DNA from 2 places in the Anaeromassilibacillus sp. SJQ-1 genome. Region 2 is predicted to be linked to the other one. Evidence: predicted binding sites of a transcription regulator. Region 2 holds the regulator's gene; the other holds the start of a gene.
The links. Region 2 encodes Rex, which represses fermentation and respiration genes when NADH is low (regulators of the CRP and FNR family bind a similar motif). Its sites were predicted from a motif close to ATTGTTAANNNNTTAACAAT; they were not measured.
Positions count from the first base shown of each region.

Region 1: ACGCCZ_RS07835 (acetyl-CoA C-acetyltransferase) is a predicted target of Rex. The motif match lies at 2,707-2,726, and genes of this name have one in related genera.

Region 1 covers NZ_JBKEIV010000034.1:67,624-74,813, reverse strand. Annotated here, with positions in the region: gene ACGCCZ_RS07845 (3-hydroxyacyl-CoA dehydrogenase family protein) at 1-549, opposite strand, end outside; gene ACGCCZ_RS07840 (enoyl-CoA hydratase-related protein) at 643-1,419, opposite strand; gene ACGCCZ_RS07835 (acetyl-CoA C-acetyltransferase) at 1,441-2,628, opposite strand; gene ACGCCZ_RS07830 (hypothetical protein) at 2,967-3,134, shown strand; gene asnA (aspartate--ammonia ligase) at 3,272-4,279, shown strand; gene glgB (1,4-alpha-glucan branching protein GlgB) at 4,452-6,269, opposite strand; gene ACGCCZ_RS07815 (hypothetical protein) at 6,236-6,379, opposite strand; gene ACGCCZ_RS07810 (aspartate kinase) at 6,577-7,190, opposite strand, start outside.
Region 2 covers NZ_JBKEIV010000022.1:46,335-53,524, reverse strand. Annotated here, with positions in the region: gene ACGCCZ_RS06125 (DegV family protein) at 1-474, opposite strand, end outside; gene adhE (bifunctional acetaldehyde-CoA/alcohol dehydrogenase) at 757-3,453, opposite strand; gene ACGCCZ_RS06115 (redox-sensing transcriptional repressor Rex) at 3,817-4,467, opposite strand; gene ACGCCZ_RS06110 (NADP-dependent isocitrate dehydrogenase) at 4,535-5,746, opposite strand; gene ACGCCZ_RS06105 (aconitate hydratase) at 5,773-7,190, opposite strand, start outside.

The DNA.
Region 1 (7,190 bases), on a different contig from region 2:
AACAAAACCAGCAGCCTCATTGACCTGAACCGGGGTCTTGCCGATAGACTCGGAAACCTCGATGACTTTCTTCACGGTCTCGGGGCAAGTGGTCTCGCCTGCAATGACCTCAACCAGCTTCATAACCGGAGCCGGATTGAAGAAATGCATGCCGACAACGGCTCTATCAAGGCCATTGGAGATTTCTGTGATAGAGAGGGAGGAAGTATTGGTTGCAAAGATGCAATCCTTCTTGCAGATGCCTTCCAGCTGCTTGAAGATCTCCTTCTTCAGTTCCATCTTCTCCAAAGCAGCCTCTACAACGAGGTCGCAATCTGCTACGATTTCATTCGTGCCAGTGGTGATCTTTGCCAGGATTGCATCCGCAGCAGCCTGCTCCATCTTGCCTTTTGCAACTCTCTTATTGAGTCCCTTTGCAATCTTTGCCTTGCCGTTTTCAGCCCACTCTGCCTTCACGTCGCAGAGCATTACTTCATAGCCTTCTGTCTGAGCAAACGCCTGTGCGATGCCGGAGCCCATGGTTCCTGCGCCGATAACACCAATTTTCATAGTAGAAACCTCCTGTTAAATCTTTATTATGTTGGCCCGCACCGGTATCGCCTTCCTTTTGAACGCGATGCCGGTGCGGAATGTAAATACAAATTATTTATTGACAAACGGCTCGGGCTTGCGCTTCTCAACAAACGCCGTCATGCCGTTTTTCTGATCCTGCGTCTCGAAGCAGCTGCCGAACAACTTCTCTTCGATGACAATTGCCTCATCCATGTTGACCTGAAGGCCATCGTTGACCGCCTTCTTGCAAGCACGGACAGCGATCGGCGCATTGGCAGCAATTCTCTCCGCCAGCTTCATTGCAGCAGGCATAAGTTCCTCTGCCGGATACACGGCATTGACTAGACCCAGGCTGAGAGCTTCCGGCGCCTTGACCTTTGTGCCAGCATAGATCATTTCCTTTGCCTTACCCACGTTGATGGTACGGGCCAGACGCTGTGTGCCACCAAAGCCAGGAGTAATGCCCAGGCCTGTCTCCGGCTGTGCAAAAACAGCATTCTCCGCTGCCAAACGGATGTCGCAGCTCAGGGAAAGCTCACAGCCTCCGCCGAGTGCAAAGCCGTTTACTGCGGCGATCACCGGGATCGGCAGGGTTTCAATTTTACGGAACACATCGTTGCCCTTTTTGCCGAAGGCCTCTCCTTCTGCTTTGGTCAACGTGCTCATCTCACCGATGTCTGCACCGGCGACAAAAGACTTCTGACCAGCGCCTGTAATAATCAGGCAGCGGGTGGAATCCAGATCAATTGCATCCAAAGCAGCGTCGAGATCCGCCAAAACTTCGGAATTCAATGCATTCAAAGCCTTCTCACGGTCGATCGTCAGCACGCCGACGAAGCCATTCTGCTCATATTTAATATAGCTCATCGTCTTAACGCTCCCAGCTTCTTATTTGTAGTTCTTCACAATGGAGGCAACGCCCATACCGCCGCCGACGCACAGCGTAGCGAGGCCATAGTTGGAACCTCTCTTCTGCATCTCATGCAGCAGGGTAACCAGGATACGGCAGCCAGAAGCGCCAACCGGATGGCCCAGAGCAATTGCACCGCCGTTGACGTTGACCTTCGCCATATCGAAGTTGAGGTCCTTTGCAACGGCCAAAGACTGCGCTGCAAATGCCTCGTTTGCCTCGATCAGGTCCATATCCTCCACCTTGAGGTTTGCCTTTGCCATTGCCTTCTTTGTAGCAGCAACCGGGCCAATACCCATGATGGATGGCTCAACACCTGCGGAAGCGCCGGTAACCCACTCAGCCATCGGGGTGACACCCAGCTCCTTTGCCTTCTCTTCGCTCATCACAACGATTGCAGCTGCGCCATCGTTAATGCCGGAAGCATTTGCCGCCGTAACCGTGCCGCCATCGGGCTTAAATGCCGGGCGAAGCTTTGCAATGCCCTCAGCGGTAACGCCTGCACGCGGACCCTCATCCTTTGCAAACATAACGGTTTCCTTCTTAACCTTTACCGGAACCGGAACAATCTCATCGTCAAAACGGCCTTCTGCCTGTGCCTTCTCGCACTTCTGCTGGCTGCAAGCAGCAAATTCGTCCTGCATCTCGCGGGTCAGGCCGTACTTTTCCGCAACATTCTCAGCAGTGATGCCCATGTGATAACCGTTGAATGCATCCCACAGTGCATCGTTCACCATGGTGTCGATCATGGTAGCATTGTTCATGCGATAGCCAAAACGAGCCTTGGTCAACGCATACGGAGCGGAGGACATGTTCTCCATACCACCAGCGACCACGATGTCTGCCTCGCCAGCTTCGATCATCGCAGCAGCCATGTTCACACACTTCAGGCCGGAACCGCAAACGTTGTTCAACGTCAAAGCCGGAACCTCGATCGGGATACCTGCATTGACAGCAGCCTGACGCGCAACGTTCTGGCCCAGAGCAGCCTGCAGAACGCAGCCCATCAAAACCTCATCAACCTGGTCGGGAGCAACGTTTGCTCTCTTGAGAGCCTCTTTGATCACGATGGAGCCAAGTGTGGCAGCCGGAACATTTGCCAGTGCACCGCCCATCTTACCGATTGCAGTACGCACAGCACCTGCTAATACGATTTTCTTAGACATGATTTTGTTCCTCCATTTCATAATTCACTAACCCGATCCACCAAAAGTTTCACAGGTCAATCTTCTAATAATTTATTGCATGTTAAATATATCACAATCAAATCGAATATGCAAGGGATTCTAATACGATTTCGAGGAAATTTATCATTCTTGTTACAAATTCGCCACTTTCTGTATTTCCGTTGCTCAGCTTCGTTCAAATTGCCGAAATCGGCTGTTCTCAGAAATACCCTTTCCATGCTTCTTTTGTATGAAAGAAGGCGGTTTTGTAAAAGATAGGATCAGATGAAGGATTCTTTCCCTATACACACCGATTTCGAGAAAGGAAGGCGCCGCACATGGAGGATCAGCTTTACGACTTTTTAAGGGAGCATCAGGAGGTACAACGTTTCTTTATGTCACTGCCGGGGCCTCTGCAAGACGCTATGACGGGAAGCAGCCCCACTACGCCGCAGACGAAAGCCTATGTATCCTATATAAATCTCCTGTTAGAACCAGAAAAATGAAACTTCTTCCCTTTAGGATTGCAAAAAATCCCATTTTGGTTTATAATAAGGCGTAAATTTTGCACGTTCAGCAGCGGTATCCCTCTTATACTGGTCTTCCGCGCTGTCATTTGAGAAAGGATGAACCAAGCATGGATTTGAGCAACCTGATTTTACCTAAGGATTACACATCAAAGCTCGATATTATAGAGACCGAAGTCGCAATTAAGCTTGCAAAGGATACCTTTGAGCGTGAGCTGGCCGCAGCCCTCTCCCTCACCCGCGTGTCTGCCCCCCTCTTTGTACGCCCGGAAACTGGCTTAAATGACGACTTAAACGGTGTGGAACGCCCTGTCCAATTTGATGTTGCAGACATCCATGCCGATGTTCAAATCGTCCACTCTCTTGCCAAGTGGAAACGGATGGCCCTTGCCCGCTATGGGTTCCGTGCAGACACGGGCCTCTATACGGATATGAATGCGATTCGCCGGGACGAGGAACTCGACAACCTCCACTCTGTCTATGTCGATCAGTGGGATTGGGAGCGCGTCATCACGGCTGAGGAACGCAACATGGAAACATTACAAAACGCTGTTCGATCCATTATGGGTGTCTTACATAAAACGCAGGCGGTTCTTACCGAGCGTTTTCCCATTTTAGATTCCTATATTCCCGAGGAAATCACATTTGTAACCAGCCAGGAACTGGAAGACCGTTATCCAGATCTGACCCCAAAGCAGCGGGAAGATGCCGCGGCAAGGGAATATGGCGCAGTATTTATCTCCCAAATCGGTGGAGCATTGAAATCCGGCAAGCCTCATGATGGCCGCGCGCCGGACTACGACGATTGGTCTCTCAATGGCGACATCATCATTTGGTATCCGGTTTTGAATCGCGCCCTGGAGCTCTCTTCCATGGGGATTCGCGTGGATGCAGAAGCCCTGCGCCATCAGCTTGCCGCAGCAGGCTGTGAAGAACGCGCCCGGTTGCCCTTCCACAGCATGTTATTGGAAGGGCGGTTGCCACTCACCATGGGGGGCGGCATCGGGCAGTCCCGCATATGCATGGCGCTATTGGAAAAGGCACATATCGGCGAAGTACAGGCCTCTGTCTGGCCGGATAGCATGCGGAATGCCTGCGAAGGGTATGCCATTCATTTGCTATAAAAAGTTACGAAGAACTTTACAGATCGATCAAGGGAGGGTGTCCCAAAAGTAATGAAATGACTTCAGGATACCCTCGTTTTTTAGAAATCCAGATATTTTTCCAGACAGAAAAAGGATGCCCCTTTCCTATGAATCGAACGATTCGTAGTTTTGGGGCATCCTCTTTTTGTCCTTATTCCCTTCCCTCAGGTAATTCTTCTGTTGGCTGTTTTTCCTTTTGCGCACTTTGATGTGTTCGGCCAATTGGTTTAACCGGCTGCATCCGAGGTACGGTGGTATCAATCCGTTTGATGATACACGAGGCAAATGGCGCCAGGTTGATGTCCAGATAATATTTTCCGCTCTGGAGCTGTGTGCGCAATTCCCCCTCATTCGTCTTTCCTTTTCCACCAAAATGCAGTTCATCCGTATTCAGCATCTCCGCATATATCCCATAATGGTCCACCATCAGCGGATAATGCATATGCATGCGATTGGAAAAGTTCAAGGCAATGTACAGCTCTTCCTTTGCTAAATCACTCCGCTTGTACGCAAACACACAGCGGCTTGCATCGTTCACATCCAACCATTGAAAGCTCTTTGCATGATATTCCTCTTGATAAAGGGCGCTCTCTTCTAGGTAGAGATGTTGCAATGTCTGGAGATAATTCCAGAATGCGTCATGGGCAGGATAGGTCAACAAATTCCAACCAAGTTCCTTTTGCTCGTCCCATTCCTTAAACTCCGCCAATTCGTTTCCCATAAAATTGAGTTTTTTCCCAGGATGGGTAAACATATAAAGATACAACGTGCGAAGTTGATGGAATTTTTCTTCGTAATTTCCTGCAATTTTATCAATAATCGTCTTTTTTCCATGTACGACCTCGTCATGTGAAAACGGCAACAAAAAAATATCATTGTAAAAATAGCTCATGGAGAAGCTGATTTTTGTGTGTACGCCGGATCGCTGTACCGGAGGAACCGCCAAGTAGTCGAGCGTATCATTCATCCAGCCAAGGTCCCATTTGTAGTCAAACCCCAATCCCCCGTATTCCACCGGCGCCGTGACCTTCAAATAATTGGAGGAATCTTCTGCAATTAACATCACGTTGGGATGACGTTTTTGAATCGCATAATTACAGGTTTTTAAAAACCAAATCCCTGTTTCATTGACTGCGTCATTGGGATTGCCCTTGTGATAAATTAGGTTTGCAACCGCATCATACCGTACTCCGTCAAAGTGGTAATATGTGAGCCAAAAGTCGATTGCTGAACGTAAAAAACTAATCACATGGGGCTTTGAATAATCGAAGAGGACTGTTCCCCACTCGCTGTACCGTTGATCCTCATATTCGCTCTCATAGACGAATCCGCCGTCAAATTGATGCAGCGCATAAAAGTCAGAGACAAAATGAGTAGGGACAAAGTCCATAATGACACCGATTCCCTGCTCATGGCATTGGTTTACAAAATGCATCAGCTGTTTTGGGGTTCCATACCGGCTGGTAGCGCTAAAATATCCCGTCACTTGATACCCCCAGGACCCGTCAAAAGGATGTTCTGTCAAAGGAAGTAACTCTATGTGGGTATATCCCATCTTTTTGACATAAGGAATCAACAGCTCAGCCAATTCATCATAGCGATAAAAACGTGCATCCTTCGGGGCGTCTTTGACCTTCCAAGAACCGGCATGTACTTCGTAGATATTCAATGGTTTATTGTAGTTCTTATCACGGGTGGTCATCCATTTTCCATCTGTCCAAGGAAAATGATTCAGGTTGTACACATACGAGGCGGTGTTTGGCCGCAACTCACTGTAAAAGGCAAACGGGTCCGCCCGATCATACACCTCCCCCTTCGCCGTAAAGATCCGGTATTTGTACATATCCATTTCCTGAATTCCTTGAACAAAAATGGTCCAAACACCGGAAGGCATCCGCTCCATATCGTAACCGGTCCAACCATTAAACGAACCAATCAACATGACGCGAGAAGCATTCGGCGCATACACCGTAAAGCGCGCGCCATCTTGATCGTATTCATGGCTAAAATGTGCGCCAAATCCTGATAGCCATCCAGAGATGCCCCTTGGAGATAAGCATCAATCCTTCTGAAATCCATCCAAGACTCCCCTCTCTCTAGAAACGATCTGTTTCTTTTTTATAGCCAGATCAAAAATTCTTATCGTTCATAATATAACATATTTCACAAAAAAAATCTATATCATTACAATTTTATAAGCAAACCATTCTGCTTTATCGATCTAATAAAAAATGGGTCCCCATTCAGGGGACCCAAACAACAACCAGGTTCGATCATTAAGCATCCAATGCACTGCCAAAGAATTTATCGTGAACTGCAGCAACCGCTTTATCGGCGTCCTTGCTATCGATCAAAACAGAGATCTTGATCTCACTGGTGGAGATCATCTTGATATTGATATTGGCTTCATAAAGAGATTCAAACATTTCCGCCGCGATGCCCGGGTGAGTTTCCATCCCTGCGCCAACCGCAGAAACTTTGGCTACATTTTCATCGTAAACTACGCTAGTCGCACCAATCAAATCCACATAAGGATTCAACAAATCAATGGTCGCCTTCAAATTGTCATGGCTGACGGTGAAGCTGATGTCCTTTGTCCCATTTCTTCCGATGGACTGGAGAATAATATCGACATTGATATTCTTCGCTGCCAGTTTTGAGAAAATCTTAAATGCTAGACCAGGACGGTCCGGCACGCCAATGATGGAAACGCGTGCGACATCCTCATCTTTTGCAATTCCGCTGATTACCATTTTTTCCACTTTTGTTGCCTCCTTCACAATGGTGCCCTTCGCTTTGGTCAGGCTAGAAAGTACCTCAAGCTCTATGTTATACTTTTTCGCCATCTCTACAGAACGATTGTTTAAAACCTGCGCCCCCAAAGACGCCA
Region 2 (7,190 bases):
CACGCGGCTATTTGGAACTTCTAAGGGCAACTTTTGCAATAATTCCTGCCAACACATCCCATGTTCCAGATATTGAGCAGCCCGCAGAGCCAGAAAGCCGCTGCCAATGGAGATATTTTTTGTATCCAATACATGGCACTCAAGACCGTGATAGGCATCCCCTAAGATTTTCATCACATTACAGGTTCCGCTCAGATTGCTGGAAATACAGACGATCAATACCTTTTCATAACCATCCGCTTTAATTTGATCGAAAACCTGATTGATGAGGGCGCCATCTGGAAGAGAGGTCTTGGGAATTTCAATGGGAAGCATGGCATATACCGTGTTGGCACTGATGTTCACGCCGTCCAGATATTCCCGTTCTTTGTACAAAATACGCAGGGGAATTTGATAGATATGATATTTCTCCAAAAGCTCCTTGGGAATATCTCCGCCGGAATCGGTTAAAATGGCTACTTTATCCTGATTCATAGTAAAAGCCTTCCTATTAAAATTATGTAATGATAAGCACGCTGTTATCTGGTTTTTATAACAAGATTATAGCGTGCTTTTATAGAAAAGTCAAGGCAACGGCTGTTACAATTCATAGAAGTGTCGTACGCTTTAAGCGCTGATATAGCCCTTCCCTCCATTTGAGGACCTTCTGAAAGAGGAAGAATCGAAAATGCCAACCATCGAGAAAATTTTGGATGGTTTCTTCTTCATGAATCATATTGAAACTTTGTTTGGTGTTTTAAAGCTATCCGGGTCTTATCAACCTCTATAAGGAGCATAATACGCCTGCGCATAGATTTCCTGAATTTCGCGGATCAGCGGATACCTTGGGTTTGCGGTAGTACATTGATCCTCATGTGCACGCTCCGCAAGTTCCGGAAGACGGTCAAAGAAAATCTTTTCTTCCACACCACAATCCTTGATACACAGGGGACAGTCGAGCTCCTGTTCTAGGCGGTAAACCGCTTTGATAAGATTTTGAACACTTTCCTCTGTGGTCCGTCCACCACAGCCGATAAATGAGGCGATCTTTGCGTACTTTTGATCCGCAACAAAGGTTTCGTACTTTGGAAAAGCAGTAAACTTGGTGGGCTTTTGCGCATTGTAGGCAATGACATAAGGAAGAATGACCGCGTTGGCCCGCCCGTGGGGAATATGGAACTCTCCGCCCAATTTATGCGCCATAGAGTGGTTGAGTCCCAAAAATGCGTTGGTGAATGCCATTCCTGCGATACATGAGGCATTGTGCATCTTTTCACGCGCTACAGGGTCTGCGGCGCCGTTTTTATAGGCGCGCGGGAGATATTCAAATACCATTCCGATCGCCTGAAGGGCCAGGCCATCCGTGTAGTCGCTTGCCATGACGGATACATACGCTTCAATTGCATGTGTGAGGACGTCCAGACCGGTATCACGGGTGGCTGCCTTGGGAAGGTTCCAAACGAATTGCGGGTCGATGATGGCTACATCTGGACGGACTGCATAGTCGGCAAGCGGATATTTAATGTTCCCGTTTTGGCGGTCCGTGATAACAGTGAATGCAGTTACCTCACTTCCAGTACCAGAAGTGGTTGGAATCGCGACAAGTTTTGCCTTTTCCCCTAAACGTGGGAATTTATAGGCGCGCTTCCGGATGTCCAGAAACTTTAAACGCAGACCATCGAACGAAGCTTCCGGATGTTCATAAAAGAGCCACATCCCCTTTGCTGCATCGATAGCAGAGCCGCCGCCGAGCGCAATAATCACATCGGGTTGGAATGCGCGCATAGCCTCTACGCCTCTTCGAATGGTTGAAACATCCGGATCGGGTTCTACATCGGAATAGATCTCGGAATGGCAGTACACAGGCCGTTTCCGCAGATAGTATAAAATCTTGTCCACATATCCCAGCTGCACCATGGTCGCATCCGTGACGATAAAGGCGCGTTCGATGTCCGGCATCTTTTCTAAATATTGAATAGAATCTTCTTCAAAGTAAATTTGTGGCGGTACTTTGAACCACTGCATGTTGACCCTCCTCTGGGCAATCCGTTTGCGGTTAATCAGATTCACAGAGGACACGTTGGAGGTGGTGGAATTGTGACCATAGGAGCCACATCCAAGCGTCAGAGAAGGGGTATTGGTGTTGTAAATATCACCGATTGCCCCCTGTGAGGAGGGGGAATTGGAGATTACACGGCCGACTTTCATCTCCTTGCCATATGCTTTGATGAGGTCTGGATTTGTAGAGTGAATCACAGCGGAATGCCCCAAACCGCCGAGTTCCAACATTTTTTTAGCCATCGCAAAGCCTTCGCCGTGACCTTTGACCACGAAATAAGCCAGAACGGGAGAGAGCTTTTCGCGCGAAAGCGGATAGTCAGGTCCTACGTCAGCAAGACGTGCGATAAGGATCTTCGTCTGATCCGGCACATGAATGCCGCTCTGCTCGGCAATCCAAGAGGCAGATTTTCCGACAACATCTGGGTTGACTGCTTGTGTCTGTGGATTGATAACAAAGTTGGAAACCTTTTCAATCTCATCCCCCTGTAAAAAGTAGCAATTGTTTGCCTTCATGATGCGTTCAAAGGAATCTGCAATTTCTTCATCCACAATGACAGCCTGTTCAGAAGCGCAGATCATGCCGTTGTCAAAAGTTTTGGAGAGCATCAAATCTGTACAGGCACGTTCCAAACGGGCGGTCTTTTCAATGTAGCACGGGACATTTCCAGGTCCGACACCCAAAGCTGGTTTCCCCGTACTATAGGCCGCCCGGACCATTCCACTGCCGCCGGTCGCCAGGACCAAGGATACGCCGGGATGGTTCATCAACGCATTGGTAGCCGCAATGGATGGCGCTGTAATCCACTGTATGCAGTCCTCCGGAGCGCCGGCCCTGACTGCGGCGTCGCGCATCACCCGTGCAGCCTCGACAGAGGATTTTTGGGCGCTTGGATGAAATCCGAAGATGATCGGATTGCGCGTTTTCATACAGATCAACGACTTGAAAAGCGTAGTAGAAGTCGGATTAGTAACAGGCGTGACACCGGCGACCACACCCACAGGTTCTGCCACTTCCACATAGTCCTCTAGCTCATTTTCTTCCACAATTCCAACGGTTTTCTGGCCCTTAATGGAGTGCCAAATGTATTCTGTCGCAAAGATATTCTTGATAATTTTATCCTCGACAACGCCGCGTCCGGTTTCTTCATAGGCAAGTTTTGCCAACCGTACATGTTGGTCCAATCCGGCCAATGCCATAGCGTGAACAATGGAATCGACTTGTTCCTGGTTCATGTCCATAAAAGCCTGGAGGGCCCTTTGCGCCCGCTGAACCAGGCGATCAATCATTGTGTGTACTTCTCCTTCGGTGTCAGCCGCTGCCTCCCGTGCCCGTGCTTCCACAGCGGCATCTGTTTCGGATTCCGGGATGCCTGTTTTCTTTACCACAGGTACTTTTCTTGCTTTTTCATCCATACCTTGGTTCCTCCCCTGTTGTATTTGTTGGTAGTATCTCCTTGTGGAAAAGGAAATATGCTGAAAAGTAGGGGGGACTTGCGGCTTTTTGCGTATAAAGGCAGCGCGCAGTTGGAAAAAGAGCTTACTAGTAAGAAAAGAGCTTTGACACGTTCCTTTTGAGATGGAAACAGGTCATGGCTTAACAAAAATGAGTCCATAAAAAAGTGTGTCTCAAGGCTACGAATTTTGAATTCATAGGAAAGGAACATCCTTTTTTCTGTCTGGAAATAACATCGAAGTCTCTAAAAAGCGAGGGTATCCCAAAAGTCATAAAATGACTGAAGGATACCCTCGTTCTGCAAGGATCCGTAGGATCTACAGTTATTTTGTTGGATGCATGGGCTCATTGGTGATGCGATAACAAAGCGTCATCAAGCTGTCGTTCAGATGGACGTTTTCCACAATCGCATCGGCATATTTCATGCTGATGTCATAGTGACTAAAATTCCAGAAACAGCGGATACCCAACGCATACAGCCGGTCACTCAAGGATTCCACCGCACTTCGGGGAACACAGAGCACTGCCATGGTTGGCTTTTCAAGGTTACAAAAGCGCTCCAATGTATCGATGTTGCGCACGGTGAGCCCATTGATGGTTTGACCGATCTTTGTATCGGAATTGTCAAAAATCCCCACCAGCGTAAATCCCTCCGTTTCGAAGGAAAGATGGGAAGCGATGGCCCGCCCCAGATTACCTGCACCGATTAGTACCGCTTTGTAGGCATGGGATAGACCCAGAATGTTTCCGATTTCTGTACAGAGCTGATCCACCATGTAGCCGTATCCCTGCTGCCCAAACCCACCAAAACAATTGAGATCCTGGCGGATTTGGGAGGCGGTAAGCCCCAGTTTGGCCGAAAGCTCCGTTGAGGAGATGCGTGTAACGCCTTTTTCTCCCAAAAGTTTGAGGAATCGGTAGTACCTGGGAAGCCGCCGGATGACGGACATGGAGATATTTTCCCGTTTTGGCATAATTGATTAGGTCCTTTCTATTCAGAAAAAGAAAGCCAGTTGAGATTCCGCCGTCCGTGCGGAGTGCTTACAGCATTGCCACAAGGCGCTTGTCAATCTCTCTCAGGAAGGTTTCCGTATCCACGGTCGTTTTATTCGGAAGATTGGAAAGGCTGGCGAGATCGCCGGTCATAACGCCCTCTTCAATGGTCTGAATCGAAGCGTGCTCCAACTTGTCCGCAAAGTCCATCAGAGCGGAATTGCCGTCGAGTTCGCCGCGTTTACGCAGCGCGCCTGTCCAGGCAAACAACGTCGCCATGGAGTTTGTGGAGGTTTTTTCTCCCTTTAAGTGCTTATAATAATGACGCTGTACGGTGCCGTGTGCCGCTTCATATTCGTATACGCCGTCCGGGGAAACCAATACACTGGTCATCATAGCCAGGCTACCGTAGGCGGTGGCGACCATATCGCTCATCACATCGCCATCGTAGTTTTTACACGCCCAGATATAACCGCCTTCAGAGCGGACCACGCGGGCAACGGCATCGTCGATCAAGGTATAGAAATACTCGATCCCTGCTGCATCGAATTTTTCCTTATATTCAGCGTCAAAGATCTCTTGGAAAATATCCTTGAACCGGTGATCGTACTGCTTGGAAATGGTATCCTTGGTTGCAAACCAGAGGTCCTTTTTGGCATCCAAAGCATAGTTAAAGCACGAGCGCGCGAAGCTGCTGATGCTCTTGTCCAGATTGTGGATTCCCTGGATGATACCGGGGGTCTGGAAATCATGGATGGTAGCGCGCGTTTCCTTTCCCTCGGAATCCGTGACAACAAGCTCGGCCTTGGCGCCGGCTGGCACCTGCATCTCTACATTGCGGTATACGTCGCCGTAAGCATGACGGGCGATGGTGATGGGTTTTGTCCATGTGGGGATGAATGGCGTAATGCCTTTTACCAAAATGGGAGTGCGGAAAACCGTACCGTCCAACATGGCGCGGATGGTTCCATTCGGGGATTTCCACATCTCCTTGAGGTTATACTCTTCGACGCGCGCCGCATTCGGAGTAATGGTAGCGCATTTGACAGCCACGCCGTACTTTTTGGTGGCGTTGGCGCTGTCCACAGTCACCTGGTCGTTGGTTTCATCGCGGTGTTTGAGGCCAAGATCGTAATATTCAGTTTTCAGATCAATATAGGGCGTGAGAAGAATATCCTTTATCATCTTCCAGATGATACGGGTCATCTCGTCGCCGTCCATCTCCACAAGCGGGGTGGTCATAGGAATCTTATTGGCCATGGGAAATCCCTCCATTACGTTCAATTTTATTTGGACTGCTCTCTTGTATAGTTCAGTAGGCCGCCAGCCAGGACCATCTCGCGCTGGCGCGCTGAGAGGACGGCCTCTGCTTCGAATTCAATCCCCTTCGTTACATCCTTCACAACGATCTTTGAATCATTGGCGATTGCTGTACGAATTTCCGGCAATTCCAGCTCATCCATCTGATCTACACGATCATAATCGGACTCATTCTTAAAGACCAATGGGAGTATTCCAGCATTGGCCAGGTTTGCGCAGTGGATACGCGCGAAACTTTTGGCCAGGACTGCCTTTACCCCCAGATACAGCGGCACAAGCGCCGCATGTTCACGGGAAGAGCCTTGTCCGTAGTTAGCGCCGCCGATAACGATGCCCTTGCCATATTCTTTGCAGCGTTCCGGGAACTCTTTATCGCATACAGCGAAGCAGAAATTGCTGAGGTACGGGATGTTGGAACGGTAGGGAAGGATCTTCGCGCCGGCCGGCATGATGTGATCGGTTGTAATATTGTCGCCAACCTTGAGCAGCGCTTTCGCCGCAATGGTTTCCGGCAGCGGGTCCGTGGTGGGAAATTCCTTGATGTTTGGTCCGCGCAGGATTTCGATTTGGTCCATCTCGCTCTCCGGAGCTGGCGCAACAACCATGTTGTCGTTGATAAGGAACTTCTCCGGCAGGGCAATCGGCACTTCATCCCCGAGAGTCTGCGGATTTGTGAACACACCGGTCAGTGCAGAAGCTGCAGCTGTCTCCGGGCTGACCAGATAGATTTGGCCATCCGCAGTACCGGAACGGCCTTCAAAGTTGCGGTTGAAGGTGCGCAGGGAGATCCCTTTGGAATTCGGGGACTGGCCCATACCGATACACGGACCGCAGGCGCATTCCAGAATACGGGCTCCTGCAGCGATCAGATCTGCCAGAGCGCCATTCTGCGCCAACATATTGTAAACCTGCTTGGAACCAGGGGCAATGGCCAGGCTTACATCCGGATGAACCGTCTTGCCTTTTAGGATGGAGGCGACACGCATCAAATCCAGATAGGAGGAGTTGGTGCAGGAACCGATGCAGACCTGGTCGACCTTGATGGCGCCGATCTCATCCACGGATTTTACATTGTCCGGGCTGTGGGGGCAGGCGGCCAACGGGACCAATTCGGACAGGTCAATGGAGATCTCTTCGTCATACACAGCATCCGGATCAGAAGAAAGCTCAATCCAATCCTCCTCGCGGCCCTGCGCCTTCAGGAAGGACCGGGTGATTTCGTCGGATGGGAAGATGGAGGTAGTGGCGCCCAGCTCTGCGCCCATGTTGGTGATGGTAGCACGTTCCGGTACGGACAGACTCTTGACACCCTCGCCGGAATATTCGACAATTTTTCCCACACCGCCCTTGACCGAGAGAATCTGCAAAACCTTCAAGATGACAT